DNA from 2 places in the Chromobacterium indicum genome. Region 2 is predicted to be linked to the other one. Evidence: riboswitches for the same ligand, from Rfam matches in the RefSeq annotation. Region 2 holds a riboswitch; the other holds the start of a gene.

Region 1 (6,062 bases), on a different contig from region 2:
GCTACGCGCAGACAGGCGATTCTGCTACGCTCCCATGCGTTTGGCACGCGATGTGCCTGCCGTGGACACTCTATATATGCTCAAATTCGATGTTCTGATTATCGGCAGCGGCCTGGCCGGCATGACGCTGGCGCTGCACCTGGCGGAAAAACGCAAGGTGGGCCTGATCACCAAACGCGATCTGCTGGAAGGCAGCTCCACTTATGCCCAGGGCGGCATCGCCGCCGTGCTGGATACCGACGACTCGGTGGAGGATCACATCCGCGACACGCTGATCGCCGGCGCCGGGCTGTGCAATGAAGACACCACCCGCTTCATCGTCGAACACTCCAAGGAAGCGATCGACTGGCTGATCGAGCTGGGCGTACCCTTCACCCGCGACGACGAGCATCAGACCGGTTATCACCTGACGCGCGAAGGCGGCCATAGCCACCGCCGCATCATCCACGCCGCCGACGCCACCGGCGCCGCGGTGACCACCACGCTGGGCCAGAAGATCAAGGCGCATCCGAACATCACCGAGCTGGAGCACTATATAGCGATAGACCTGATCACTTCGCAGAAGCTGGGCCAGGACGGCAAGCGCGCCTACGGCGTATACGCGCTGGACAAGAACAGCGACGAAGTCGTCACCATCGCCGCCCAGCACACCATCCTGGCATCCGGCGGCGCGGGCAAGGTCTACCTCTATACCACCAATCCGGATACCGCCACCGGCGACGGCATCGCGATGGGCTGGCGCGCCGGCTGCCGCGTCGGCAATATGGAATTCATGCAGTTCCATCCCACCTGCCTCTACCACCCGCATGCCAAATCCTTCCTGATCACCGAAGCCGTGCGCGGCGAAGGCGGCATTCTGAAGCTGCCGGACGGCACCCGCTTCATGCCGCAGCACGACCCGCGCGGCGAGCTGGCCCCCCGCGACGTGGTGGCCCGCGCCATCGACTTCGAAATGAAGAAGCACGGCCTGGACTGCGTCTATCTGGACATCTCTTATAAGCCGGCGCAATTCATCAAGGAACACTTCCCCAATATCTACGCCCACTGCCTGGAGTTGGGCATAGACATCACCCAGCAGCCGATACCGGTGGTGCCAGCGGTGCACTTCACCTGCGGCGGCATCGTCACCGACCTAGCCGGCCGCACCGACGTGGCCGGACTGTACGCGGTGGGCGAAGTGGCCCATACCGGCCTGCACGGCGCCAACCGACTGGCCAGCAACTCGCTGCTGGAGTGCCTGGTGATAGGCAAGGCGGCAGCGGCCGACATCCAGGCGCTGGACGCCATCAAATTGCCGGCGATTCCGGCCTGGGACGACAGCCGCGTCACCGACCCGGATGAAGAAGTGGTGATTTCGCACAACTGGGAAGAGCTGCGCCGCGCGATGTGGGACTACGTCGGCATCGTCCGCACCAACAAGCGGCTGGAGCGCGCGCTGCACCGCATAGACCTGCTGAGAGGCGAGATCGACGAGTATTACAGCAACTTCCACGTCAGCAATGACCTGATCGAGCTGCGCAATCTGGTGCAAACCGCTGAACTGATTGTCCGCTCCGCTCTGCTGCGCAAGGAAAGCCGCGGCTTGCATTACAGCCGCGACTATCCGGACCTGCTGCCCGAAGCGGCGGAAACCGTGCTGACGCCCGAGACCCCGCGCGGCGACTGATCTTCCCCGCTCTTCCCAAAAGCCGCCAACTGGCGGCTTTTTTCATGCCCGCCAACTCGTACAGACATCAAAACAACACATTGACATTATTTATGATTGTAAATAACTCAATTTGAGTTATTCGCGCTTATCATGGCCCCGCGCGCAACTCGATGCCATGCGGCCGCCCAAGGCGTCTGCGCCATCGGGCCAAGCCGGTTACACGCGATGCGGCCGACGACAATGCCGCTCGCCAGCGCGCGGCATTTCTCGAACCGCTCAACGCCCCGCGCATGCCGCGCATCATTTCAGCTGTTTCATCAGGAAGCGTCTCTTAGGCAATACCACCTAGACAGGGAGAAGACCCATGAAATACGCAGCAAAACGCCTATCCTTCCCATCAGCCATCCTGGCCGGGCTCGCCCTCCTCGCCGCCGGCTGCGCTGCCGCCCAGGGCTCCACTGCCGGCGGCGCCGAGAAGCAAGCAAGCCGCCAGCCCGACTGCGCCGCCGCCTGGAGCCCCGCCACGCCCTATATGGCCGGCAGCGTCGCCAGCCGCGGCGGCGTCAATTACACCGCCGCCTTCTGGACCCAGGGCAACGCGCCGGAACAGGGCCAGGCCTGGCAGGCCGGCAAGCGTTGTCGTCCCGCGGCCCAAGCCAAAGCCGCCGACCACGACGCCAACTTCCCGCCCAACACGCTGAAATTCCTGAAGGCCAACACCGGCCTGGATGGCGAGCAGTGGGACAACATCATGAAACTGGTCAACAAGCCGGAGCAGGACTCTCTGGAATGGACCAAGTTCTACGGTTACTGCGAGGACATCAAAGACAAGCGCGGCTACACGATAGGGATTTTCGGCGCCACCACCGGCGGCTCCAATGACGAAGGTCCGGATGGCCCGACGCTGTTCAAGGAATTCGACGCCTCCAGCGGCGCATCCAATCCGTCCATCGCCGGCGGTCTGGCCCGCGCCGGCGTGCACGGCAGCATGCAGGGCAAGATCCTGAAGATCAGCGACAGCGCCAAGGTGTTCTGCGACAAGATAGGCGGCCTGCAAAACAATCCCGCCTGGCGCGACGCGATGTGGAACACCTTCTACAAGGTATACATCCAGTACAGCGTGCAACAGGCCCGCCAACGCGGCTTCTCCAGCGCGCTGACCATAGGCTCCTTCGTCGACACCGCGCTGAACCAAGGTGCCGCCGGCGATTCCGGCACGCTGCAGGGCCTGCTGTCCCGCTCCGGCAACAGCAGCGACGAAAAAACCTTCATGACCGCCTTCTACGCCCAGCGCAGCAAGATCGTCGACACCAACCACTACAACCAGCCGCCCAATGGCAAAAACCGCGTCAAACAATGGAGCACGCTGTTGAACCAGGGCGAGACCGATCTGAAAAACGCCGACGCCGCGGTGCAGAAAGTGACTGACTGGGAAATGAAGTAAGGGTAGGCCGAACCGCGCGCGCCATTGAAACCGGCGCGCGCGGTTTTCTTTCAACGCTTAAAAACGGCCGTACAACACGCCGGTCTTCTGGTCCGCCGACATCGCATACACCGGCAGCGTGCCGGGCTTGGTCTCGCCCATCCCGGGCGAATTCAGCGGCATGCCGGGCACAGCGATGCCGACCAGCTTGCTGTTGCCAGCCAACAGCCGCTTGATGGCGGCAGCCGGCACATGGCCTTCCACCACGTAGCGGCCGACCTTGGCGGTATGGCAGCTGCCCATGCCCGGCGTCACGCCGAGCTGGCTTTTCACCTGCTGCATATCGTCGCGGTTGACGGCGGAAACCGAGAAGCCATTCTGTTTCAGATAGGCGATGTAAGCCTCGCAGCAGCCGCAGCTCGGGCTCTTGTAGACGGTGACGGGAACGGCGGCCAGAACGGATGCGCTGGCGGCGGCCAACGCGGATGCGAACAGAAAATGACGCAACGGGGACATGATGTCCTCCTTTAGATGGATGTCCAGATCGATTGCGCGCGGCAGCGCGCGGGAAGATTCAGATCCGGGCAAACTCGGGAGGACGCAACGGCGGCGGCAAGACCGGGCCAGGGAACAGGACCGGCTGCGCCGCGATCCTCACGCCGCAGCAAGCCAGAGCGGCCACACCGGGCAAAGACGCCTTGATGAACAGCGGCAGGCAGGCCTGCGCGCAGCCAGTAGAACCGCAAGCGGCCGCGCCATTCCCCTCCGCATGCTTCGCGGATGGCTTGGCGGCCATCCCGGCGCAATCCCGCGGCGCGCTCATCGCCGCGCACGCTTCGGACGACGGCACGCCGGTCAACGGCGCATGCGCCGCCGCCATCCCGAACAGGGACAGCTGCAGCACGATCAGCAACAGGATGCGGCGCAAGACTCTCATTCCGCGACGATACCATGCCTGACGGCGCGGCAAGCGAACGCAGATCAAATCCGCCTCATCATGCGGAGTCATCGCCCCCCAGGCGCAAGCGCCACAGATCCCGATGCCGGGACAATTCGATCCGGGCCAGCGGCGCGACGTCGATCTGCCGATACGCTGGCGGCGGCAAATCCAGCGCTCGCAGCAGCATCGCCTTGATGGCGCTGGCGTGGGCGATGACCAGAACGTGGCCGGCCGGCCAGCGGAAATGCTCGAACCAATGGCCGACGCGCTCGAGCATCGCCAGCAGCGACTCCCCCTCCGGCGCCGGACATCCCGGGTCAGACAGCCATGCGTTCAAGGCTTCCGGCTCCGCCGCCGCGACCGCCTTCAACGGCAGGCCGCGCCAACGGCCATGATCCGCCTCCCGCAACGCCACGGCCTCCTCCGCCGCGCGTCCCAGCGCGTCGGCGGTCTGCCGGGCGCACCGCTCCGGGCTGCGAAGCGCCAGGTCGGCCAGCCCCAGCGAACCGGCCAGGCGCGCCGCCCGCTCCAGCGCTTCCGGCTCCAGTGGATCATCCGCCGGGAAATGGCCGGCGCGCAGCGCGCGGGTCGCCGGCACGCACAGCAGGGTGATACGAGTCGTCATGCTCTTGGCTCTCCGTCAAAACGCTCTGAAGTTCTTTGACATTTTCTCTCGGCTCTCTAGAATCCACATCGTCTCGATGCGAGGAAGCCGGTGTGAATCCGGCACGGTCGCGCCACTGTGTATCAGCCTGATCCGCCATGCGGACAGGCATGAAAAGTCAGGCCTTCGCATCCAGCCAACCATCCGTTTCAGGACGCGTCATCCTCAAGGAGATATATCATGCATGCAAGCCCCGTCTTGGCGCCGGCGATCCAGCCCGTGTCCCTCCCCATTCGCCAACTGCTGCCCTGGGCAGTCTTCGGCGGCATTCTGATGCTGCTGGCGATCTACTTCGTCGGCGTGGAGGAAGGCGCCGCCGCCATCTTCAACAGCATGTATGTGCACGAGTTCGTCCACGACGGCCGCCACCTGCTGGGCTTCCCCTGCCACTAAGGAGACGCCGGACATGGTGAGAAGTCTTTTGATCCGCGGCATGATCGCGGGCTTTCTGGCCAGCCTGCTGGCTTTCGGCTTCGCCAAGATCGTCGGCGAGCCCCAGATCGAGAGCGCGATCGCCTTCGAAGAAAAAATGGAAATGGCGAAAAGCGGCGGACACCAGCACGATGAAATGCCGGAACTGGTCAGCCGCGGCGTCCAGTCCGGCATCGGCCTGTTCGTCGGCGTCGGCGTGTTCGGCACCGCCGTGGGCGGCCTGTTCGCGCTGGCGTTCGCCTTCATCTACGGCCGCATCGGCGCGCTGCGCGCCCGCGCGCTGTCGGCGCTGATGGCCCTGATGGGCTTCATCTCGTTCGCGCTGGTGCCCTTCCTCAAATATCCGCCCAATCCGCCGGCGGTGGGCGACCCCGGCACCATAGGCTCCCGCACCGCGTTGTTTTTCGCGATGATAGCCGTGTCGCTGGCGGCGCTCGCCATCGCGGTGTTCCTGGCCCGCCAGCTGATCTCCCGCTTCGGAACTTGGGATGCGACGCTGATCGCCGGCGCGGCCTTCATCGCGCTGGTGATCATCGCCCAGTCGCTGCTGCCCGAAGTGAACGAAATCCCCGAGCAATTCTCCGCCGTGTTGTTGTGGCGCTTCCGGATGGCGTCGTTCGGCATCCAGGCGATACTGTGGGCTGGGCTGGGCGTGGCATTCGGCAGCCTGGTGGAACGGCTGCTGGAAGATCGCCGCGGGGCGTTTCAGATCAATTGAACAAAAACGATCCCACTCCCGACACCCTCGCCTCGGCGGTGGTGTTTTGTTTCAGCAACCGCTCGATCAGCGCCGCCCGGCCGGCGGATGAATCAATGCGCAGCCCGCTTCGCTTCTTCTGCCGCCAGCTTATGCTGAGCCTGCCGGTCTCCGTGCTGCGCCTCCTTGGCGGTCTGGGCCACGGTTTCCGCAGCCTCTTGCAAAGCCCGCGCCGCATTGCTGATAGTCACCTTGTCC
Region 2 (22,383 bases):
CGCCCGCTCCAGTTCCGCGCGCATCGCCGCGGCCTCTTCCAACATGCGCCGGCCCCGGCACAATACCGTTTCCCCCTCCGCAGTCAGCGCCAGCGCGCGGGTGCTGCGCTGCAAGAGACGCGCGCCCAGCTCGGCCTCCAACCGACTGACACGCTTGCCCACAGCCGACGCAGATACCCCCAAACGCCGTCCCGCGCCGACAAAGCTGCCCTGTTCGGCCACAGTGATGAATACTGCCAGATCGCTCATTGAAGCCAGCACACTCCCCCCTTTCCAGAGCGGAAAGTGTAGCGCCATTCATGCCAAACGACTCCACACAGTGCGGAGCGGCCGCCAACTGTATCCAGCCGAGACGGACGGTTAAGCTGGAGCCTTTCCTTCATCCAGGTATCGCCATGCCCTCTCCCCGCTTGTTAAGCCCCGCCTTGTTGACGCTGGCGGCCGCGGCTTTCGCCATCGGCACCGCCGAATTCGTCATCATGGGCTTGCTGCCCCTCATCGCAGCCGATCTGCGCGTCGACTTGCCCAGCGCCGGCTATCTGGTTTCCGGCTACGCGCTGGGCGTAGTGGCCGGCGGCCCGTTGCTGGCCGGCCTAATGGCCCACCTCGAAGAAAAACGCGCGCTGAGCGGCCTGATGCTGATCTTCATTGTCGGGAATCTGGCCTGCCTGCTGGCGCCCGGCCTGTGGTCGCTGCTATTGGCGCGGATCTTCACGGCCTTCTGCCACGCCAGCCTCATCGGCGCGGCGGCAGTGATGGCGGCGCGGCTGGCCCCGGCCGGCATGGCCGGCCGGGCGATGGCGCTGATGTTCAGCGGCATGACGCTGGCCAATGTGCTGGGGGTCCCAGCCGGAACCCTGATCGGCCAATGGGCTGGCTGGCGCGCCAGCTTCGCCGCGGTGGCGGCGCTGGGCTTCATCACCTTGCTGCTGATCCGCGCGCTGCTGCCGACCCACACGGGAGACAGGACTGGCGGCAAACCGCAAGCGCGTTTGCCGGGACAGGTCTGGCCGGCGCTGCTCGCCAGCGTGCTGGCCGCCGCCAGCATGTTCGCTTTCTTCACTTATTTGCTACCGACGCTATCCCAGGTCAGCGGCCTGCCCCCGGAACAGTCCAGCGCGGCCTTGCTGCTCTGCGGCGTAGGACTGGTGGCGGGCGGCTGGATAGGTGGACGGCTGGCTGACGAACAGCTGGACAAGGCGCTGCTCCTGACCCTGGCGCTGCTATGTGCCAGCCTGATCGCTTTCTGCCTGCTGGCCGCGCGCCTGCCCTTCGCGTTGGTGCTGATGACACTATGGGGCGCCCTGGCTTTCGCCCTGTGCATGCTGCTGCAGACATTGGCGATACGGCTGGCAGGAGACTCCGCGGTCCAGGCATCCGCCTTCAACGTCGGCGCTTTCAATCTGGGCAATGCGCTGGGAGCCTGGCTGGCGGGAATATTGCTCAGCCATGGCGGCCTCTTGGAACAGACCAGCCTGTTGGCTGCCGGATTGGCAGGACTGGCTCTGCCACTCGCCAGCCTCGCTCTGGCCTCTGCCGCGAAGCCAAAATCTGCCTGCATGCGCGCATGAAAAAACGGACCGCATGCGGTCCGTTTGTAATCGGAAAATCCCCCTAGGCGGCCAGCCTAGTCGCCAGCACCCGCATGGTCTGCCAAGGCTCGCCCGGCTCGACGCCCTTGATCTGGCGGTCGATGCGCGCGCACTCTGACAAGGCGGCCATCAGCTTGCGCGGGCCGATGCGGCGCAGCGCCGGCTCGGCCAGCTTCTGCTTCTCGCCCCACAGCCTGAGCTCGCGCGCCATGTCGCGCGGCTGGCGGCCATCCTTCAGGCCTTGGCGCAGCTTGAGTAGCATGCGCACGTCTTCGGCCAGCGACCACAGCACCAGCACCGGCGCTTCGCCCTCGGCCATCAGCCCGTCCAGCATCCGCGTCAGCCTGGGCGTGTCGCCGGACAGCCAGGCCTCGGACAACTGGAACACGTCGAAGCGGGCGACATTGGCCACCGCAGCCTGCAGATCGTCCAGGCTCAGCTCGCCCTTGGGATAGAGCAGCGCCAGCTTGTCCACTTCCTGCCGCGCGGCCAGCAGATTGCCTTCCACCCGGTCGACGAAGAACGCCAGCGCCTCCGCGCCCAGCTGCTGGCCCTGGGCCTTCAACCGGCGGGCAATCCAGCCCGGCAGCTCGGCGCGCCCCACCGGACGCGCCTCCACCGCCTGGGCTACCTTGTCCAGCGCGGTGAACCACTTGCTCTGTTGCTGCGCCTTGTCCAGCTTGGGCAGCGTGATCAGGGTCACCGTGTCTTGCGGCGGAGCGGCGGCGAGGCGCTGCAGCGCCTCCGCGCCCTCGGTGCCCGGCTTGCCGCCGGGAATGCGGATTTCCAGCAGCTTCAGCGAGGCGAACAGCGACACGCTGGACATCGAATCGGTCAATTGCGACCAATCGAAGCCGCTTTCCACCGTCAACACCTCGCGCTCCAGGTAGCCCGCGGCGCGCGCAGCGGCGCGGACGGCGTCGGCCGCCTCCAACGCCAGCAGCGCTTCTTCGCCATGCACCAGGTACAGCGGCGCCAGCCCCTTGGCCAGCCCCGCGTTCAGCGCGTCAGGGCTGAGGGACGGCATCGGGCTTCACGCTTGCGGGACCGGCCAGCGGCGCGGCCGGCACCTTCAGGTAAGCCAGCCGGCGCACCACCTGCTCGGCGGCGTCGCGGCGCGCGTCGGCCCACAGCAGGTCTTCTTCCTGCTGTTTGCCCAGCACCTGGTTATCCGAGTAATTCAGACTGCGGCGCACGGTCACCACCATGTCCGGATCGACCGGCACGCCGCCTATCACCGTACGCACCACCGCGGTGTAAGTCAGCTGGTATTCGTTGATGCGGCCGCCGGTGTTGATGGTGAGGATGTCCTTGGACTGGTTCTCGCTGACCACGCTCACCACCGCCTGCGCGCCCTTGGGCGCGGACATCACCGTCAGCTTCGGATCGCGCACGAACACGGTGCGCAGATCCGACTCAATGCCCTTGCCGCTGGCCTCCAGATACATGGTGGAGAACGGCAGCGGCTTGAGCGGGCCGCCCAGGCCGCGCAAATGGAAGCCGCAGGCGGTCAGCAACAACGCGAAACCGGCCAACAGCGCGAATCTCAGAGAGTGTTTCATTGCATCCCCCATGGCGGATGATCCGCCAGGCAAAAACGGCGCAGGACAAACCGCCCCGCGCCGCGTATCCGATATCAGTCCTAGCATGGCTGACAGCCCGTGGGGCCAAATAGCGCCACGGGCCGATCCAATCGCTAGACGACGATGTTCACCAGGCGGCCCGGCACCACGATGATCTTCTTGGCCGGCTTGCCTTCCATGAATTTGATCACGTTCTCATGCGCCAGCGCGGCAGCCTCGATCGCATCCTTGGCGGCGTCGGCGGCCACGGTCACGCTGCCGCGCAGCTTGCCCGCCACCTGCACCATCAGCTCGATCTCGCTCTTCACCAGCGCGCTCTCGTCCACTTTGGGCCAGGATTGGGCCAGCAGCTCGGTGCCCGGCTTCAGCTCGTTCCAGATGCCGTCGCAGACGTGCGGCACGATGGGCGACAGCAGCAGAGTCGCGGCTTCCAGCACTTCCTGCGCCACAGCGCGGCCGGTCTCGCCTGCGGTGTCGGCCTTGTCGTAGGCGTTGAGCAGCTCCATCACCGCGGCGATGGCGGTGTTGAACTGCTGGCGGCGGCCGTAATCGTCGGCCACTTTCTGGATGGTGCCGTGCAGCTTGAAGCGCAGCTCCTTCTGGCTGGCGTTCAGCTCGCCCGAGGCGTACGGCGCGACCACGCCGGCTTCGACATGCTCGCGCGCGCTCTTCCACAGGCGCTTCAGGAAGCGGAACGCGCCCTCCACGCCGGCGTCGGACCACTCCAGGCTCTGCTCCGGCGGCGCGGCGAACATCATGAACAGGCGCGCGGTGTCGGCGCCGTATTTCTCGATGAACTCCTGCGGATCGACGCCGTTGTTCTTGGACTTGGACATCTTCTCGATGCCGCCGATCACCACCGGCTGGCCGTCGACGCGATGGGTGGCGGACACGATCTTGCCCTTGGCATCGCGCGTAAGGTCCACGTCCTGCGGCGCGATCCAGTCCTTGGAGCCGTTAGGCAGGTCGCGATAGAAGGTTTCGCAGATCACCATGCCCTGGGTCAGCAGGCTCTTGAACGGCTCGTCCGACGACACCAGGCCCTCGTCGCGCATCAGCTTGTGGAAGAAGCGCGCGTACAAGAGGTGCAGGATGGCGTGTTCGATGCCGCCCACGTATTGGTCGACCTGCAGCCAGTAATCGGCGGCCTTCTTGTCCACCATCGCGGTGTCGCACTTCGGGCTGGCGTAGCGGGCGTAGTACCAGCTGGACTCCACGAAGGTGTCCATGGTGTCGGTTTCGCGCTTGGCCGCGCCGCCGCACTTCGGGCAGGACGTTTCGTAGAATTCCGGCATCCTGGCCAGCGGAGAGCCGGCGCCGTCCGGGTGCACGTTTTCCGGCAGCGTCACCGGCAGGTCTTTTTCCGGCACCGGCACGTCGCCGCAGCTCGGGCAGTGGATGATCGGGATCGGGCAGCCCCAGTAGCGCTGGCGGGAGATGCCCCAGTCGCGCAGGCGATACTGGGTTTTCTTCTGGCCATGGCTCTTGGCCTGCAGGTCGCCGATGATGGCGTCGAACGCCGCCTGGTAGCCCAGGCCGTCGTACTTGCCGGAATTGACCGTCTTCACGGTTTCATCCTTGGCGCCATACCATTCCTGCCAGTTGGCGGCGTCGTACTCGCCGTCGCCGGACACTCGCGCGATCACTTGCTTGATCGGCAACGCGTACTTGTTGGCGAACTCGAAATCGCGCTCGTCGTGCGCCGGCACGGCCATCACCGCGCCTTCGCCGTAGCCCCACAGCACGTAGTTGGCCACCCATACCGGCAGCTTGTCGCCGGTCAGCGGATGGATGACGGACAGACCGGTGTCCATGCCCTTCTTTTCCATCTTGGCCATGTCGGCCTCGGCGACGGAGCCCGCCTTGCACTCGGCGATGAAGGCCTGCAGTTCAGGATGATTCGCGGCGGCCTGGGTGGCCAGCGGGTGTTCGGCGGCGACGGCGACGTAGGTGGCGCCCATCAGCGTGTCCGGACGGGTGGTATAGACCTTCAATTCGCCGGCGTGGCCGATGCTGGCCTCGTCGTACGGGAACACCACGTCGGAGCCGTAGCTCTTGCCGATCCAGTTGCGCTGCATGGTCTTGACCTGCTCCGGCCAGCCGTCAAGCTTGTCCAGATCCGCCAGCAGCTGCTCGGCGTAGTCGGTGATGCGGAAGTAGTACATCGGGATTTCACGCTTTTCCACCAGCGCGCCCGAACGCCAGCCGCGGCCGTCCACAACCTGCTCGTTGGCCAGCACGGTCTGGTCCACCGGGTCCCAGTTGACCACGCCGTTCTTCTTGTAGATCACGCCCTTTTCGAACAGGCGGGTGAACAGCCACTGCTCCCAGCGGTAGTAGTCCGGCTTGCAGGTGGCCAGCTCGCGTTCCCAGTCCAGCGCGAAGCCCAGGCTGTCCAGCTGGGTTTTCATGTATTCGATGTTGGCGTAGGTCCACGCCGCCGGCGCGCCGCCGTTCTTCATCGCCGCGTTCTCGGCCGGCAGGCCGAAGGCGTCCCAGCCCATCGGTTGCAGCACGTTGAAACCCTGCAGGCGCTTGAAGCGGGCCAGCACGTCGGTGATGGTGTAGTTGCGCACATGGCCCATGTGCAGCTTGCCGGACGGATACGGGAACATCGACAGCGCGTAGTACTTGGGACGCGACGCGTCTTCCACGGCCTTGAAGGCGGCAGTCTTCTGCCATTTCTGTTGGGCGGCGGCTTCTACCGCCCGCGGGCTGTATTGTTCTTGCATGGCGATCTTTGTCTGGACTCTGAAATACAAAAGGCGGGCTGCCCGGGGCGCGATCCGCGCGCATGCATCCGGTCAGCCCGTCCGCAAAATGATTGCCCCATTATAACGGCGTCTTCGCGTCGGCGATAAGACCCAAAAAACAAATGCTTGGCGCGCGCCGCCTCAAGGGCAGGGCTTGAGCCCCCAGCCCTTGCGCCCGCGCCAGCAGGAGAAGTCCTCCTTCACCGCGCGCAGCGTCCAGACATTCTCCTCGCGACTGAGCTCGAAGCGTTGGCGCACGCCCTTGACGCTGTCGTCCATCAGCCCTTCGCGAATCAGCGTGATGCCGGCCCGGTCGAACGCCTCCGGCTGGCTGGTCTGGATCGCCTTCAGCGTGGCGTACTCGAAACGGCCATCCTCTCCCAGCCGGTTTTTGGCGAAACGCAGCGCCACCTCCAGCGGCAGTTCGCCCGGCTTGCCGGCAAAGGGCAGCCTGGCCTCGTCGCTGTAAGCGAAGGCCGCCGGCGCCGCCGCCAACATCCCCGCCACGCATACCATCACGCTTTTCAACACGCGTCGTCCTTTCACTGTCAGTCAAACGGATTCGACCACCGGCAAACGGACAAGGTTGCAGCAGGACTCAGCCGCGCAGCAGGCTGTACAGCATCTCGCTGGCCATCGCCGCCATCAGCACCGCGAAGGCTTTTTTCAATTTCGGCACCGGCAGCCGGTGCGCGGCCTTCGCGCCGACCGGGGCCAGCAGCACCGTCATCAGCATCAGCGCCAGCATCGCCGGCAGGTAGACGAAACCCGCCGCGCCAGGCGGCAATCCCGCCGCGCCCCAGCCGCTGTACAGGTAGCCGACCGCGCCGGACACGGCGATCGGCCAGCCCAGCGCGGCGCTGGTGGCGATGGCGCTGTGCACCGGCACATTGCACCAGCTCATGAAAGGCACGCTCATCGAGCCCCCGCCGATGCCCACCCAGCTGGAAATCATGCCGATGATGCTGCCGGCGGCCCCCTGCCCGGCCCAGCCCGGCATGCCCCGCCCGCCTTTGGGCTGGCGTCCAGCCAACATCTGCAGCGCCACCGCGTAGGCGTAGATCACGAAGAACCAGCGCAGCGCCAGCCCGGAAATCCAGCCGGCGATCAGACTGCCCAGCAGCGTGCCCGCCACCATCGCCGGCGCCATGCCTCGCACGATGCGCCAGTCCACCGCGCCCTTCTTGTGGTGCGCGCGCACGCTGGACAGGCTGGTGAACACCATCACCGCCAGCGAGGTGCCCACCGCCAGGTGCTGCGCATGCTCGCCGCCCAGACGCGCGGCGGACAGCACCGCCAACACCACCGGCACGATGATCAGGCCGCCGCCCACTCCCAGCAGGCCTGCCAGAAAACCGGCCACCGCTCCGCAAGCCAGCAACGCGGCCCAAAGCTCAATCGACAACATGCCCGCTCCTTTTACCGGTATCGGCTTCCATCATGCCAAAGAATCCCCCCGCTCCGCGCTTAAGCGCGCGCCATCCTCGCCTCGGCGGCGGAGCCAGCGCCGGCGGATCGCCCGGTTGCACGGCTCCGACCAATAACGGGCGGCCAGATACGCCAGCAGCGACGACGCCGCCACAAACGCGCACAACAGCGGCAGGCGCTCCCAATAACCGATGGCATCGCGCGGCAGCAGATTGCGCAAGCCGGCCAGCACCACGATGTGCAGCAAGTACAACTCATAACTGTGCCGCTCCAGCCAGCACAACGGACGCGTCGCCCGCTCGCGCCAGCCATCCAGCCGCGGCGCGCGCGCCGCTCCCAGCAGGAATGCCGCGCTGGCCAGCGCCACCCAGCTGAAGCCGAACACCTGGTGGCCGGCGATGCCGCGCAGATACACCCCGCCCAGCATCAGCAACCCCGCCCAGCGCAGCAGCCGGGCCTGGCCGTCCGCCAGCCGGACCCGAAGGGCGGCCAAAGCTGCCAGACAACCGATGGCGATGGCGTCGAAGCAGGCCAGATTGCCGTACAGGTAGTCGATTTCATTGTCGAGATGCGCCGCCCGGTAAAGCGGCCCGGCGACGATCAGCAGCAGGCAGACCGCCGCTAGCAGCCAGGTCCGCCTCAGCGCGAGACACAGCAGCGGCAGCGCCAGATAGAACACTTCCTCTACCGACAGCGACCAATAGACTTTCAGGCAATAGTTGAAGTAGCCGACCGACTGCATCAGCTGGTTGTGCCAGAAGGTCAGCACCGAGCCGGCCGCCAGCCAAAAGTACGAAGCCGGCAGATGGTGGCCGCCGTCGGTATTGCTGAAATGGGGCAAGCCCAGGCTGCCCAGCGCGACGATGAGCGCCAGCGTCGGCAGCAGCAAGGGCATGATGCGGGCGAAGCGCCGCACGTAAAAAGCGCGGATGTCGATGGCCGGCAAACTGCCCCAGCGCCGCAACGACTGCGACACGATCAGGAAGCCGGACACGACGAAGAACATCGTCACGCCGTAATTACCGTTGCGCGCCAGCGCGCCCAGCAAGGGCGCCGACAGCAGGCTGCCCAAGAGGCTGTCCTTGAGGCCATACGCCAGCATGAAGTGCAGCAGCAGCACGCTGCCTATGGCGATGCCGCGCAGGCAGTCTATGCGCGGATTGCGCGGCTCAATGGAAGACATGGCGCATCCCGGGATGGAAACGCCAAAATATTACACAGGAATATCCGCGCGCCAAGCATCAACGCGGCTGGCCCACGCCCAACAAATCCATCAGGTACGCCCACTCCTCCGCCGTCACCGGCGTGATCGACAAGCGATTGCCGCGCTTGAGCACCGTCATGTTTTCCAGCGACGGATGCTGGCGCAACTCGGCCGGCGGCGCCAGCCGCGTCTTTTTGATGAAGCGCACGTCGACGCACTGCCAGCGCGGCTTGGCTGGATCGGATTTGGGATCGTGGTAAGGGCTGGCGGGATCGAACTGGCTGGAATCCGCATGCGCGGCGGCCGCCACCTCGGCGATGCCGGCGATGCCGGGCTCGGGACAGGACGAATGCCAGAACAGCAGCAGATCGCCGGGGCGCATGTCGTCGCGCATGAAATTGCGCGCCTGGTAATTGCGCACGCCGGTCCATTCGAACAGCCGCGCGGGTTCGGCGGCCAGATGGTCTATCGAGGTTTCGTCCGGTTCGGACTTCATCAGCCAGTAGCGCATGGGCAATATCTGTTAATCGCTGAGTGGATGGGGAAAGACTTGCTCAATCTTACTGGAAAGATTGCTTCGTATGCTGGCGATAACGGGACAGGCATGCTGTCCCGCATCGCAGGGGCGCGAAAATGAAACAATGGATTCTGGCCGCCGTCGCAATCAGCAGCCTGGCCGGCTGCGTAGTGGAGCCGCCGCGCGTCGCCATGGCGCCGATGGTGGTGCGCCCAGCCGTGGTGGTGCCGGCGGCGCCGGTGTATTACTACGGCTACGGCCCGCGCTACGGTTGGCGCTAAGAACCTGTTCAAAGTCTGCTGCGCTTCGGCGATACGGCGTTGAAAACAAGCTCAAAATGCTCATGTACCACTTGTACATTCCGATTTTTCGCTCGTTTTCGCCTTGTCTCGCTCTTGCTCACGAGACTTTGAACAGGTTCCAAGAGTGGCTAACAAACTCCTGACGCTGCGTTGCGCCGACTTGCCGCACTCAAGCACAGACTGGGTCGGCGCGCCTGGCCTCAGGCGTGAAACTGATTTTTGTCAGCCGCCCCAAGCATGCTCAGCGGCTTTTGATCCACAGCCAGCCCAGCGGCAAGGCCGCATTGGCCAACGCGCCGAGCCAGTACAGCGCAAGGAAGGGCTGCTTGCGGGTCTTGTGGCGGAACGCGCGCTGCGCCAGCCAGGCGGCCGGCCAGCCGCCGGCCAGATGCAGCCATTGCAGCCTGGCTTCCGGAATGCGCCATTGGCCGCGCAGTGCCGCGCGCTTGTCCAGCCAATAGGCCAGCAGCGTGGGCGCGGCCATCACGGCATAAGGCAGCCACCACCACCAGGCCAGCCAGCCCAGCAAACAGGCGGCGAGCAAGGGCAGCAACAGCAACAGGATCATGCGCCCGCCTCCCTCAAGGGCAGACGTCGCAAGCCGGATTCGGTCAGCAGCCAGTCCAGCCTCACGTCCCATGCCTCGCGCGGCACCGCGTCCACCTGCTGGCAATCGAACGCCACGCCGACCAGCAGCGGCTTGCCGCTCATGGCGTGCCGGCGGCGGAAGGCCAGCGTGCTGTCGTAGAAGCCGCCGCCCTGTCCCATCCGGTAGCCGTCCCGGTCCACGCCCAGCAAGGGCACGAACACCACGTCCAGCCGTTCGGCGCGCAGCCGCGCGCCAGCGTACTCCAGGATGCGGTAACGCGGATGCAGATACCAGCGGTCGGCGGCGCCCAGCCGGGTGAACCACAGCCGGCGGCCCCGCCGCGGAATCTGCGGCAGATAGACCTCCGCGCCGCGCCACAGCGCAGCGTTCATCACTTCGGCCAGGTCAAGCTCGGAGCCGGCGGCGAGATAGCCGCCGACGCGCTTGCCGCGCGCCAATAAACGGGAGGCGTGGCGGGCGATCGCGCGCGCGGCGGCGGCGCGATAGGCCGGCGGCAGCGCGATGCGGGCGCGACGAAGCTGGCGCCTGAGCGCTGTTTTGTCGATTGCAGGGGAAGATGCGGTCATCAAGGAGGGGGACCCCCCGCGAGTGTCGTTCGGGCTAAATTCGCTTGTACCCTGTTTCCAGGAGGGGCCGCCTGCCAAACATTTCGGGCGCGTTCACTAGGGAACGCGGCACGCCCATGTCTCACGCTGGCAGCCAAAAGCGAACGCATTGGTACAAAGGAATTGTGCGCCTTCACGAACACCGCAGGGGATAAACTGACCTTTGGTGCGCCAGCGCCGCTCGGCTTAAAACAGCGGCTGCTGGCTTTGGCTCAGCGCCTGGTCGGCTGCTTCGCTCATACCGCGTATTTTACGCTGAAACGCCGCGATCTCCAAGCCTTCGCCCACTTTTGTCTTCAAGAGGTCGTGCGCGATGTTCAGCGCGGCCATGATCGCGATCTTGTCGGCGTCCATCACCTTGCCATGCTGCTGAATGGTGGAGATTTTGCCTTCCAGCAGGCGAACCGCCTCCAGCAGCGTTTCCTGCTCGCCCTGCGGCGTGCCGATGGTGAAATGTCTGCCCAGCAGCTCGATATCGACCTGAACCACGTCGCTCATTGCTCGTTCTCCGGCGCGGCGGGCAGGCGCGCAGCCAGGGCCGCCACCCGACTGCGGGTTTCGTTGACGCGGAAGTTCAGCTCGGCGTTCTCCTTCAGCGCTTCGGACAGCGCCTCGGCGAACCGGCCGTTCTGGACTTCCAGTTCCCGGATGCGGGCGATCAGCGCCGCGACGCGGGATTCGAGGTATTCCAGTTCATTGTCCATGGCGGCGAGGATAACGGGCGGCTACTTGGGCGTCAAACCCAGCCGCTGCCGGGCTGTGTCCAGCCGGGCACACAGCTGGTCCGCGCCGTCCACCAGCCTCGGTCCGGGGATGGTGATGGCGTCGCCGGGCAGGGCCAGCAGCGCGCCGTTCGCCACCGCCGGCAGGGCCTGCCAGCGCTTCCACATCGCCAGCGTGGCGTCGTCTCCGGCCACGATGGCCTGCGGCTGCGCCGCCACCACGGCGGCGGTCGACACCTGCGGCGCCGGCAAGGGCAGATCGGCGAACACGTTCACCCCGCCGCAGACGCGGATCAGCGCGTCGATATAGCTCTTGCCGCTGACGGTGAAGATGGGGGTCTGGCTCAGCTGATAGAACACCCGCACCGGCGCGCGACCGCCGTAGCGCTGCCGCAGCGCCGCCAGCCGCTGGCGATAAGCCACGGCCGCCTGAGACGCGGCGGCGTCGGTGCCGGCCAGCTTGCCCAACTTGACGATTTCCTGCGCCACATCGTCCGGCTGCAGCGGATGGCTGATGAACACCGGCACCCCCATGCGCCGCAGCCGATCCAGCTCGCGCGGGGTGCCGCCGTCCTGCCAGGCCACCACCAGATCGGGCTTCTGCCGCAACACCGCCTCCAGGCTGAAGCCGGTAAAGCCGCCGACGCGCGGCAGCTTTTTCGCCGCTTCCGGGTGGTCGCTGTAATCGACGGTGGCCACCACCTTGCCGCCGGCTCCGGCGGCGAACAACAGCTCGGTGGCGTGCGGCACCAGGCTGACGATGCGCGCCGCCGGCCGCTCCAGCGCCACGGTCTTGCCGGCGCCGTCCTCGACCTGGATCGCCGCTCCGGCGCGCGCCGCGCCCAGCAGCAGGCACAAGCCAAACAGCGTCCGCCTCATGCCGCCTCCCCCTTCAACGCCAGCGGCAGGCCGCAGGCCACCAGCGTCACCCGGCCGCAATGCGACGCCGCCAACTGGTTGAGCCGGCCCAGCTCGTCGACGAAGCGGCGGGTTTCGGCATCGCCCGCCACCACGCCCCAGCCCACTTCATTGGACACCAGCAAGACCTCGCCACTTGCGCCATCCAGCGCCGCCAGCAAGGCGTCGCGTTCCGACTCGTACCCGGCCGCGTCGAAACCGGCCTCGCCGAAGAAACGCATCAGCCACATACCCAGGCAGTCGATCAGCAGCAGGCCGTCCGGCGCGTCGTGGGCCGCGATGATGGCCGCCAGGCCGCGGCCGGCCTCCGCCACGCGCCAGTGCGCCGGCCGCTGCGCGCGGTGAAGCGCCACCCGGCGCGCGAACTCGGCGTCGCGCACCTCAGCGGTGGCCAGATAACACACCGGTCCGCCATGCCGGCGGGCCAGGTCTTCGGCATGGCGGCTCTTGCCGCTGCGGGCGCCGCCAGTGATGAGGTGGGGCATGGCTTATCCCTTATTGGCTGTAACGCACGCCGATGAAGGCGCCCAGGCCGCCGGTGTTGTAGCCGTAGGCGGTTTCATATTCGCGGTCGAACAGGTTGTCGACGCGAGCCGTCGCGGTCCAGCGCTTGGCGAAGCGGTAGTTGGCGAAAGCATTGGTCACGCCGTAGCCATGCAGCGATTTGGCCTCGGTATTCGCCGGATCGTCGTATCGGCGGGAAACGATCTGCTGCTCAGCGCCCAAGGTCCACTTGCCCAGCTCCTTGCTGGCGGTGAAGTTGGCGCTCTGGCGCGGACGGCGCGCCAGCCAGTGACCAGTGCCGTCATCGCGGGCGTCCAACAAGGTAAGATTGGCGCCCAGATCGACGCCAGCCACCATCGTGGTACCTTCCAACGTCAAACCACGGATGGTTGCTCGACTGATATTGATCCGGGTATCGACACCATCGGCAGTGGTAGCCGAAGCGATCAAATCGCTCACTCGATTATGGAACGCGGTCAGACTGAAACGACCGCCACTCTTGCTATACACCAACGCCAGCTCGCTATTGAGCGAGCTTTCCGGCTTCAGATTCGGATTGCTCCGGTAGTGGTAGTTGTACTCAGTTATATCGGTTGGGGGATAGTACAAATCATTAAACGTCGGCGCTTTATACGCCGTGCCATAACCTGCCCGGGCCAGCCAGCCCTCGGCAAATCGATAGCCGTAATCCAGCTTGCCGGTGGTCTTGCCGCCGAACTGGTCGTCATGATCGCGACGCAGGCCGGCCTGGAGCAAGCTGTTGCCCTGCTCAAGCTGGTAGGTGGCGAATCCCGCGTACTGAGTGCGCGTGTTTTTCGTGAATGCGCCGCTGCTGTCCATCTTTTGGTCATTGTGGCTTGCCCCCAACACGAACTTGCCCCAATTCGTCGCCAAATCGTTTTGCCAGGTCCACTCGTTTTGAGTGGTCTGGAAGAAACCATCGCGTGCACCGCCGGCCGCGCCATTGAAAGTTTCCTGCTTGTCCTGGCTGTGACTGAAACGCAGCGTGCTGGTCCAGATATCGGTCAAGCGATTGCGCGACTCCAGGCTCTGCCCGGTCAGACGGGTATCAATCCAGTTCTGTCCAACTGGATTCTGATCGAAATCGGCCCGAGCAAACGTCTGGAACAAACGCAGCGTCAAATCATGCCCCGGAGCCAGCGTCTGGGTCACATTGGCGGTGTAGCCGTCATTGCGATAACCATCGTTATCGGGGTTATACCCGGATCCGCTTCTCGGATTGGTCGCCGAAAACCCATCGGACTGGGCATGGCTCAGCTGCAGGCTGTAGGCGGTGTTGCCGCTTTTGCCGCCCACGCCCGCCGTCAATTTTCCAGTGCCGCGGCTGCCAGCCTCGAAGCCAGCATTGAAACGCGGCTCGCCCTCGCCCTTGCGGGTGAAGATCTGTATCACGCCACCGATGGCATCAGCGCCATACAGGCTGGAGGCCGGGCCGCGCAGGATTTCGATACGCTCGATCTGCTCCAGCGGGATGTTCTGGATCGCCGTGGTGCCCGATGTCGCCGACGAAATGCGCATGCCGTCCACCAACACAACCGTATGATCGTTGTTAGTACCGCGCATGAAGATGCTGCTGGAGGTACCCGGACCGCCGTTGCTGGTAATTGTGACGGCTGCCTGGCGCGACAATACCTGCTGCAGCGTCTGCGCGCCGCTTTCCTCGATTTCATCTCGGGTGATCACGGTGGCGTCGGCCAGCGTTTTGGACAGCGGCTGCGCGATGCGGCTCGCCGTCACGATCACCGGATCGCCGGCGAACTGGGGTACGCCATCGGCCAGGGCCAGGCCGGAACAGGCCAGCGCCGTCAGCGCGGCGCAGGTTTGAAGCTTGAACATGAAAACACACTCCACGATAGGGTCAACGTTGAGTGCGAAGAGGACAACAGCAGCAAAGGACGGCACGGCAGAACCGGAACGTCTGTCGAATCGCCTCCCCGCGATACTCCAGTGGCCCACCGGCTTCCGGCCAGTGGCAGCGCAGGCCGGTCTCCGGGCTGAGCCTTGCCGGCGGCGCGCCTTCCCGTCCCGAGGACAGTGGCCCTTGCGCCGCCTGGGCGCATATGCGCCAGGCCTTACCGTTGCGGGGGCAGCGCCGGTTTCTCACCGGCTTCCCGTTTCATCCGGGCGCGCCAGACCGCGCGCCTCCGGACACCTGCTGATCGGCGGATTATAACCCGCCGGACTTTTGGCGGCACCGGCCAAGCAGTAATATGCTTAGAGTCCAGCCGATGCCTCGCGCCGGCTCCCATTCATCATCCGGACCCCCGTCCGCTCCCGCAGCAGGCCCATACCATGAACAGCAGCAAACCCCTGGATCTTTCCGCCCGCAACGCCGCCCGCGCCCGTCAGGCCATCCTGACCAAGCCGCCCGGCAGCCTGGGACAACTGGAGGAACTGGCCTGCCGCTTCGCCGCCTGGCAGGGCCGCGCCCAGCCGGAAGACCTGCGCCCGGCCATCACCGTGTTCGCCGCCGACCACGGCGTCACGGTGGAAGGCGTATCCGCCTTCCCGTCGGCGGTCACCACCGAGATGGTGCGCAACTTCGCCAACGGCGGCGCCGCCATCTGCGTGCTGGCGCGCGCGCTGGACGCGCGGCTGGAAGTGGTGGACGTGGGCGTGGCCGGCGACGTGGCCGCGCTGCCCATCGTCCATGCCAAAGTGAGGCCCGGCAGCCAGAACCTGGCCAAGCAGGCGGCGATGAGCGCCGATGAAACAGCTGCCGCGCTGGAGGCCGGCCGCTCCGCCGCCCGCCGCGCGGTGGAGGCCGGTGCCAACCTGCTGATCGCCGGCGACATGGGCATAGGCAACACCACCGCGTCGGCGGCGCTGATCTGCCGGCTGACCGGCGCGGCGCCTGAGCTGGTGGTGGGCCGCGGCACCGGCGTCGACGACGCCGGCCTGGCCAACAAGCACCGCGCGGTGAAAACCGCGCTGGCTCGGGTGGCCTGGGAAAACCTCAGCGGCCTGGACACGCTGTCCGAGCTGGGCGGCCTGGAAATCGCCGCGATCGCCGGCTTTTACCTGGAAGGCGCGCGGCTGGGCGTGCCGTCGCTGGTGGACGGCTTCATCGCCAGCGCCGCCGCGCTGTGCGCCAAAACGATGGAGCCCTCGCTGCACGATTGGCTGCTGGCCAGCCACCGCTCGGCGGAATCCGGCCATGATCTGGCGCTGAAAGCCTTGCAGCTGCCCCCGCTGGTGGACCTGGGCATGCGCCTGGGCGAAGGCTCCGGCGCCGCCGTGTGCGTGCCGCTGCTGCAACTGGCGGTGAAGCTGCACAACGGCATGGCCACCTTCGCGGAAGCCGGCATCAGCGGCAAATCGGCATGAACCCTTACACGCTGACCCTGCTGCGCCACGGCGACATCGACCACGACGGCAGGCTGATCGGCCTGACCGACCTGCCGCTGACCGAGCTGGGGCACCAGCAGCTGGAACATAGCTGGAAGCGCATCAGCAATCTGGCGCCGGTCACCAGCATCGCCACCTCGCCGCTGCAGCGTTGCCGTGAATTCTCGGTCAAGCAGGCGCTGTCCGGCTCGCTGACGCTGAAGGTAGACCCGCGCTTCGCCGAGATGGATTTCGGCGGCTGGGACGGCCAGCCGGTGGCCGACCTGGAGCAAGCCCACCCGGGCTGGGGCGACGCGCTGGCCGCCGGCCGGCTCAGCCCGCCCGGCGGCGAAACCTTCGAGCAGTTCCGCACCCGGGTGCTGGCCGGCCTGGCCGACTGGATGACCGAAGCCCGCGGCAGCCACCGGCTGCTAGTGACCCACGGCGGCGTGATCACGGTGCTGATGGCCGAGTTGCTGGGCACCGAGTTCGCGGTGGCCAAGCTGATGACGGTGCAACGCGGCGGTTTCGTGCAGCTGTCGATGCTGGAAGGCCATCCTGCCTATCTGCTGCGCCTGGAGTCCGCATGCGCGGACTGATCCTGGCGGTGCAGTTCCTGACCCGGCTGCCCACGCCGCAGCTGGCCGATTTCAAACCCGAATGGCTGGCGGCCAGCGCGCGCTGGTTTCCCGCCGTCGGCGTCATCGTCGGCGCCCTGCTGCTGGCCGCGCTGCGGCTGGGCGGCCTGGTCGACCCCTGGCTGGCGGCGCTGCTGGCGCTGCTGGCCTGGGTGATGGTGACCGGCGGCCTGCACCTGGACGGCCTGGCCGATCTCGCCGACGCGCTGGGCGCGGCCCACCGCTCGCGCGAGCGCTTCTTCGAGGTGCTGAAAGATCCGCATCTGGGCAGCTTCGGCGCGCTCTCGCTGATCCTGGCCGTCGCCGCCAAGCTGGTGCTGCTGATGCTGGCCGCCCGCCACGGCGGCCCGGCCTGGGGCCTGCTGCTGATCCCGGCCTGGGCGCGCGGCTTCGCCGTGGCCTGGTCGGCCACGCTGCCGGCCATCGCGCCGGGCAGCGGAGAGCGCTTCGCCTGGCGCCGGGACTGGGCCGGCATGGGCCTGAACCTGGCCGCGTTGCTGGCGCTGTCCGCCTGGCTGGCCCCGGCGCTGCTGCTGGCCCCGCTGGCCGGCCTGGCCTGGTGGGCCTTCCTGAAGCGCCGCCTGGGGGGCATGACCGGCGACTGCCTGGGAGCAGGCGTGGAGCTTTGCGAAATCGCGATGCTGGGCTTGCTGCTGTGGCGAGTGCCGGGGTGGATTTGATGCCCCGTCCGCAATCTGAGCGGCATCAGAATCGACAGGCAAACCTGATCTGAGTCCGCTGCGCGGACATAATTTACACGGCGGGGCTATCCGCCAGGCAGGCCAAGGGGCTGCGCGGTCAGCATCTTGGCGCCGGAAGCCAGAATGGAGCGGGCGTGCTCGATGATGGACAGCTTGATGGTCAGCGGGTTGTGTACGTCGAACCAGCAGTCGCCGTAGTCAACCACCGCCAGATCATCGAACGGATCGAAGCCCCACGGATGCGGTTTCAGCTCGGCCAGCTGCACGCTGGCCTCCGCCTCAGGATGCGGAACGTCCGCCCTGCAGGGCGGCCCGCGCGCGCCGCGATGCCCAGCGGCCGCGCCACCAGCGCCAGCGCAGCCTGACGTCGTACCAGGCCGGCCTGAGGCCCAGCGCAAACAGGAACAGCGCCAGAGGCAACGTGAAGCCGAAGCCCAGATGCTTGAAACCCAACGCGCCCACCACGCCGCCCAGGAAGAAGGCCAGCAGGATCAGCGTGTAGACGCGGAATTTCTTGCGGTTGGAACGCACCGCCGCCACCCGCGCGTTGGCCTGACGGTTGTAATAGCTCATCTTGGCCAGCTCGATGCCGATATCGGTGGCGATGCCGGTCATGTGGGTGCTGCGCAACAGCCCGCCGGACAGCTTGGTGACGATGGTGTTGTGCATGCCCATGATGAAGCACAGCAGCATCACCGTCGGCGGAGTGAACAGGCCCTTGTGCAGCGACAACCCAGCGCCCAGCAGGCCGAACACCAGCAACAGCAGCGCCTCTTCCATCATCGACACGCCGTAGCCGCCGCGCAGCCTTTGCCTCCGCGCCCACAGGATCAGCCAGGTGCTGTGCATCGCGCCGCCGATGAAGCTGCACAGCATCACCAGCAGCGACAATCCCACTCCGATCTCGCCGGTGGCCCAGGCGTCGGCCATGCCGGACACGACGCCAGACACGTGCGAGGTGTAGCGGTGCACCGCCAGGAAGCCGCCGGCGTTGATCGCGCCGGCGATGAAGGCCATCGCCCAGCCGAGCTGGCGCAATATCCTGTCGTTGAAGCGGCCGCGGTCCAGCAGCCGGGTAATGTGGATGTGTCGGGTCATGGAAAGCCTGGCAAGCAAAACGGCGGCCTGTCGCCGCCGTTGTCGATATTGCGCCGCAGCATGCCACTTGGCAAGCCGCTGGATCAAGCTTTGGCCACGGTCTCCGCTCAGCAGCCCTTCAGCGCGATGCCGGGCGTCAGCCGCTTCTGCAATGCCTTCAGGCGCTCGGCCTGCGCCGCGTCCAGATCCTTGAAGGTCAGCGCGGTGATCTTGGCCGGCTGATCCTTGGACTTGACCACCGCCTTATCGTAGCCGGCCGCCTTCAGCCGCGCCACCAGCGTCTTGGCCGCGTCCTCCTTGCCGAACAGGCCCAGCGACAGATTGCCCTTGAATTCATCGTTGCTGACGATGTAGTTGTCGAAGCCCTTGTCCCTCATCTCGGCCGACAGGGTCTTGGTTTCGGACTGGGTGGCCAGCGGCGGGTAATACACCCAGAAACGGCCGGAACCCTTGCTTTCTTCCTTGCTGTCTTCCTGCATCTGGCCGGATTTCAGCTTCAGTTGCGGCACGCCGCCCTTCACCCGCGCCAGCAGGCTGTCGTTGAGGCCGCTCCAGCGATAGCAGGCCAGCGCTTCGGGTTTCTTGTCCGCAACGGTCTTATCCGGCGTAGCCTTCGCCTTGTCTTGCTCAGCCTTGTCCTGTGGCTTGTCGGCCGCCTTGGCCGCGGGCTTGGACGCTTCCGGCTTGGCTGCCGGCTTGACCTGGGACTTGGTCGCGCTGGCCGCGGGCTTGGTCTCGTGCAGCGGCTGCGCCGCGGGAGCCGAGGCCGCCGGCGCGCTGGCCTGCGCCTTGGGCGCGGACGCGTCCGGCTTCCAGTTGGCGGGCAGCAGCCTCACTTGCCCGGGACTGACCTCCTGGGCGTGCACGTCCAGCGGCGGCCGCTGCTTCAGCGAGCCGTACATCGCCACCACCAGATTCAGCACCACCACCAGCGCCACTAGCCACTTCATCACGTATTCGCCACCTTGAGTAAACCCATCAGCACCAGATTATCCACGATCTGCAACGGCGCCGCGAGCCAGGGCGCGATGCGGGCGGCGTCTCCGCCGGTGAGGATCACCGTGGCCGGCGCGCGGCCGGTGCGTTCAGCCAGCTTGCGCCGCTGCTGCTCGATGGCGCCGGTCAACGCCGCCATCGCGCCGCTGGCCAGCGCGTCCTGCGTCCCCTGCGGAAAATCGGCGATCTCGCCGGCGGCGCGGTTCAGATTGGCCGTGCCCTGGGCCAGGCTGTGCAGCATCAGGCCGTGGCCCGGCAGAATCAGGCCGCCCAGGTAGTCGCCCTCGGCGGTCAGCGCCTCCACCGTCAACGCGGTGCCGGCGCAGGCGACGATAAGATCCCCGCGGCACAGCTCGCGCGCGGCCAGCACCGCCAGCCAGCGGTCCGCGCCCTGCTCGGCGGTGTTGCGATAATGGTTACACACATCGCCAAAACGGCGTTCCGCGTGCACGCGGTGCAATGGGCAGGGCACGGCGGCCGCCAGCGCGTCGGCCACATCCTTGCGCGTCACCGACGACAGCCAGGCGCCCTCGAGCGGCAGGCCGCGCCAGGCATCGGCCAGGCCGGCCAGTTCGCCGTGCTCGGCCGCGCCCTGGCGCACGCAATCCTCGCCCTGATACAAGGCCCACTTCACCCGGCTGTTGCCGGCGTCTATCAATAATTTCATTGGCGCCCCCTCAGGCTGACTTCGCCGATGTGGAAGGCTCTGGGTCCCTGATCCGTTTCCGCCAGCAGCGCGCCGTTTTCGGCCACGCCGCAGGCGGTGCCGTCGATCGGCTCGCCATGCGAGAAGCTCAACCGCACCTGCGCCTGCCGATGGGCGCACAGGCTCCACCACTCGTCGCGCAGCGGCGCGAAGCCTTCGCGGTCGAAATCGGCCAGCACCCGTTCCAGCTCGCCCAACAAAGCGGCCAACACCCGGTTTCGATCCGGCGCCACGCCAGCCTGCTCCAGCGCGGCCACCGGCTGGTCCACCTCGCCCGGATCGGCGACGTTCAAGCCGATGCCGATCACCGCCGCCGCCGGTCCCAGCGCGTCGCCGGACACCTCGATCAGGATGCCGGCCAGCTTGCGGCCATCCAGCAGCACATCGTTCGGCCACTTCAGCTCCACCGGCGCGCCCAGCGCCCGCAACGCGCGCGCCAGCGCGACGCCCACCGCCAACGACAGGCCGGCCAGCTCGGCCAAGCCGCGCTCGAAACGCCACAGCAGCGAGAAGGTCAGGCCCGATCCCAGTCTGGCCTGCCAGCGCCGCCCCAGCCGGCCGCGGCCGGCGGTCTGCTGCTCGCAGGCCAGCACCAGGCCGTGCAAGCCGCCGTTGCCGGCGCGCGCCATCAACTGGCTGTTGGTGGAATCGGTGCGCTCAGCCACCGCCAGCGTGAATGTCTCGGCCGCGGCCGGCGGCAAGCCCGCCCGAACCGCGGCCACGTCCAGCCAGTCAAACGGCTTGGCCAGCCGATAGCCCTGGCCGCGCACGCTGAATACGTCCAGGCCCAGTTCGGACTCGATCGCATGCACCGCCTGCCACACCAGCGTGCGCGAGCAGCCCAGCGCCTGGGCAATGTCCTCGCCGGAGTGGAAGCGGCCGTCGGACAGGCGGCGCAGCACCGCGAACGCGTGCTCGCTCACGCCTTGCCCTCGTTCGCGCGGATTTTTTCCAACGTCTTGGTGGTGGAGGTGTCGAACAGAAAAGGAATGGAGTGCACCTGGCCGCCGCGCGCCAGCGTTTCGCCGCTGCCGACGATCTTGTCCACGGTCCAGTCGCCGCCCTTGACCAACACGTCGGGCTTGATCAGCTCGATCAGCTCGGCCGGGGTGTCGGCGTCGAACCAGGTGACCAGGCTGACGCTCTCCAGCGCCGCCAGCACCGCGGCGCGGTTCAGTTCATTGTTGATCGGACGATCGTCGCCCTTGCCCTGCCGCTTCACCGAAGCATCGGTATTCAAGCCCAGCACCAGGCTGGCGCCCAGCGCGCGCGCCTGCGCCAAGTAGGTGACGTGGCCGCGATGCAGGATGTCGAAGCAGCCGTTGGTGAACACCAGCGGCCGCGGCAGCGCGGCCAGACGCTCGGCCAGCTGTTCCGGCGGGCAGATTTTGTCTTCAAACGACGGCGACGGGTAAACCATGCTTTTCCTTGAGCGGACGCCGACGCGGCACATCATGCCGAGACCGCCGCGGCGCCATGAAACGGAACGGATCGCGAAGCATACCACCGTCGCCGACGGCTGCCCAACTCCGGCCGCCTCAGGGACAGGTGAGCGCGACGCCGGCCAGCGTGACGCCGGCCTTGCTCGCCTGCTGGATGTAGCCGGTGGTCTGCAGATTGAACGACAACGCATAGCTGACGCCCCGGCTGTCGCAAAGGCGGAAATCGCCGGTCTGGGCTGCCGCGACATAGGGCGGGCGGGGATTGAAACTGATGCTGGAGATGGCCGCGCCCGCGGAAGTGGCGGCGTTGATGGTGGGCGAGGAGCCGGCGGTCAGCGGTTGGGCCTGCACTCTGGTGGAGCTTGCGCTGCCCTGCGGCAATTCGAAAATCGCCCAGCCGGCGCTCCAGCTGGCGCCGCAGCTGGAGGCGGAGCTGGCGTTGTAGGGACAGATGGTCACCACGTCGTCGTTGCTGATCGACAATGCCCGCGCCTGGTTCATCGCGCTGATCAGCTGGTCGCGCGTGCTGCTCAGCCTCTCGTTCTGAACGAACACCTGCCAGGCCGGCAGGGCCACGGTCACCATCAGCACCGCCACAGCGATGGTCACCATCATTTCCACCAGCGTGAAACCCCTCCCCGCCTGCGGTCTCATCTCCAGCGCCTCAATGCGGCCAGCAGGTGCTGGACGAATCCGCGCCTTGCGAGGTCAACGCG

The links. Region 2 has a riboswitch for cobalamin ahead of VA599_RS23425 (TonB-dependent receptor domain-containing protein). Riboswitches for the same ligand answer to the same signal wherever they lie in the genome.
Region 1: it holds a riboswitch for cobalamin, as region 2 does, so the genes downstream of both, VA599_RS24030 (CbtB domain-containing protein) here and VA599_RS23425 (TonB-dependent receptor domain-containing protein) in region 2, are expected to answer to the same signal.

The regions. Positions count from the first base shown of each region.
Region 1 covers NZ_JAYFSJ010000032.1:390-6,451, reverse strand. Annotated here, with positions in the region: gene nadB (L-aspartate oxidase) at 77-1,666, shown strand; gene VA599_RS24050 (chitosanase) at 2,013-3,092, shown strand; gene VA599_RS24045 (DUF411 domain-containing protein) at 3,150-3,587, opposite strand; gene VA599_RS24040 (hypothetical protein) at 3,646-3,999, opposite strand; gene VA599_RS24035 (histidine phosphatase family protein) at 4,067-4,636, opposite strand; adenosylcobalamin (AdoCbl) riboswitch at 4,692-4,853, shown strand; gene VA599_RS24030 (CbtB domain-containing protein) at 4,856-5,068, shown strand; gene VA599_RS24025 (CbtA family protein) at 5,082-5,825, shown strand; gene VA599_RS24020 (hypothetical protein) at 5,918-6,062, opposite strand, start outside.
Region 2 covers NZ_JAYFSJ010000025.1:6,447-28,829, reverse strand. Annotated here, with positions in the region: gene VA599_RS23510 (LysR family transcriptional regulator) at 1-249, opposite strand, end outside; gene VA599_RS23505 (MFS transporter) at 396-1,571, shown strand; gene holA (DNA polymerase III subunit delta) at 1,615-2,619, opposite strand; gene VA599_RS23495 (LPS-assembly lipoprotein LptE) at 2,600-3,154, opposite strand; gene leuS (leucine--tRNA ligase) at 3,289-5,907, opposite strand; gene VA599_RS23485 (hypothetical protein) at 6,070-6,459, opposite strand; gene VA599_RS23480 (sulfite exporter TauE/SafE family protein) at 6,527-7,336, opposite strand; gene VA599_RS23475 (acyltransferase family protein) at 7,367-8,539, opposite strand; gene VA599_RS23470 (EVE domain-containing protein) at 8,598-9,071, opposite strand; gene VA599_RS23465 (hypothetical protein) at 9,194-9,358, shown strand; gene VA599_RS23460 (DUF1294 domain-containing protein) at 9,621-9,947, opposite strand; gene VA599_RS23455 (5-formyltetrahydrofolate cyclo-ligase) at 9,944-10,555, opposite strand; RNA gene ssrS (6S RNA) at 10,565-10,748, opposite strand; gene VA599_RS23445 (cell division protein ZapA) at 10,781-11,092, opposite strand; gene VA599_RS23440 (hypothetical protein) at 11,089-11,298, opposite strand; gene VA599_RS23435 (cobalamin-binding protein) at 11,320-12,195, opposite strand; gene cobU (bifunctional adenosylcobinamide kinase/adenosylcobinamide-phosphate guanylyltransferase) at 12,192-12,719, opposite strand; gene VA599_RS23425 (TonB-dependent receptor domain-containing protein) at 12,730-14,595, opposite strand; cobalamin riboswitch at 14,723-14,930, opposite strand; gene cobT (nicotinate-nucleotide--dimethylbenzimidazole phosphoribosyltransferase) at 15,052-16,086, shown strand; gene VA599_RS23415 (histidine phosphatase family protein) at 16,083-16,685, shown strand; gene cobS (adenosylcobinamide-GDP ribazoletransferase) at 16,673-17,404, shown strand; partial or broken gene VA599_RS23405 (agmatinase) at 17,521-17,697, opposite strand; gene VA599_RS23400 (YoaK family protein) at 17,705-18,523, opposite strand; gene VA599_RS23395 (SPOR domain-containing protein) at 18,631-19,473, opposite strand; gene VA599_RS23390 (type III pantothenate kinase) at 19,473-20,186, opposite strand; gene VA599_RS23385 (biotin--[acetyl-CoA-carboxylase] ligase) at 20,183-21,148, opposite strand; gene rfaE2 (D-glycero-beta-D-manno-heptose 1-phosphate adenylyltransferase) at 21,145-21,645, opposite strand; gene VA599_RS23375 (GspH/FimT family pseudopilin) at 21,764-22,321, opposite strand; gene VA599_RS23370 (type IV pilin protein) at 22,332-22,383, opposite strand, start outside.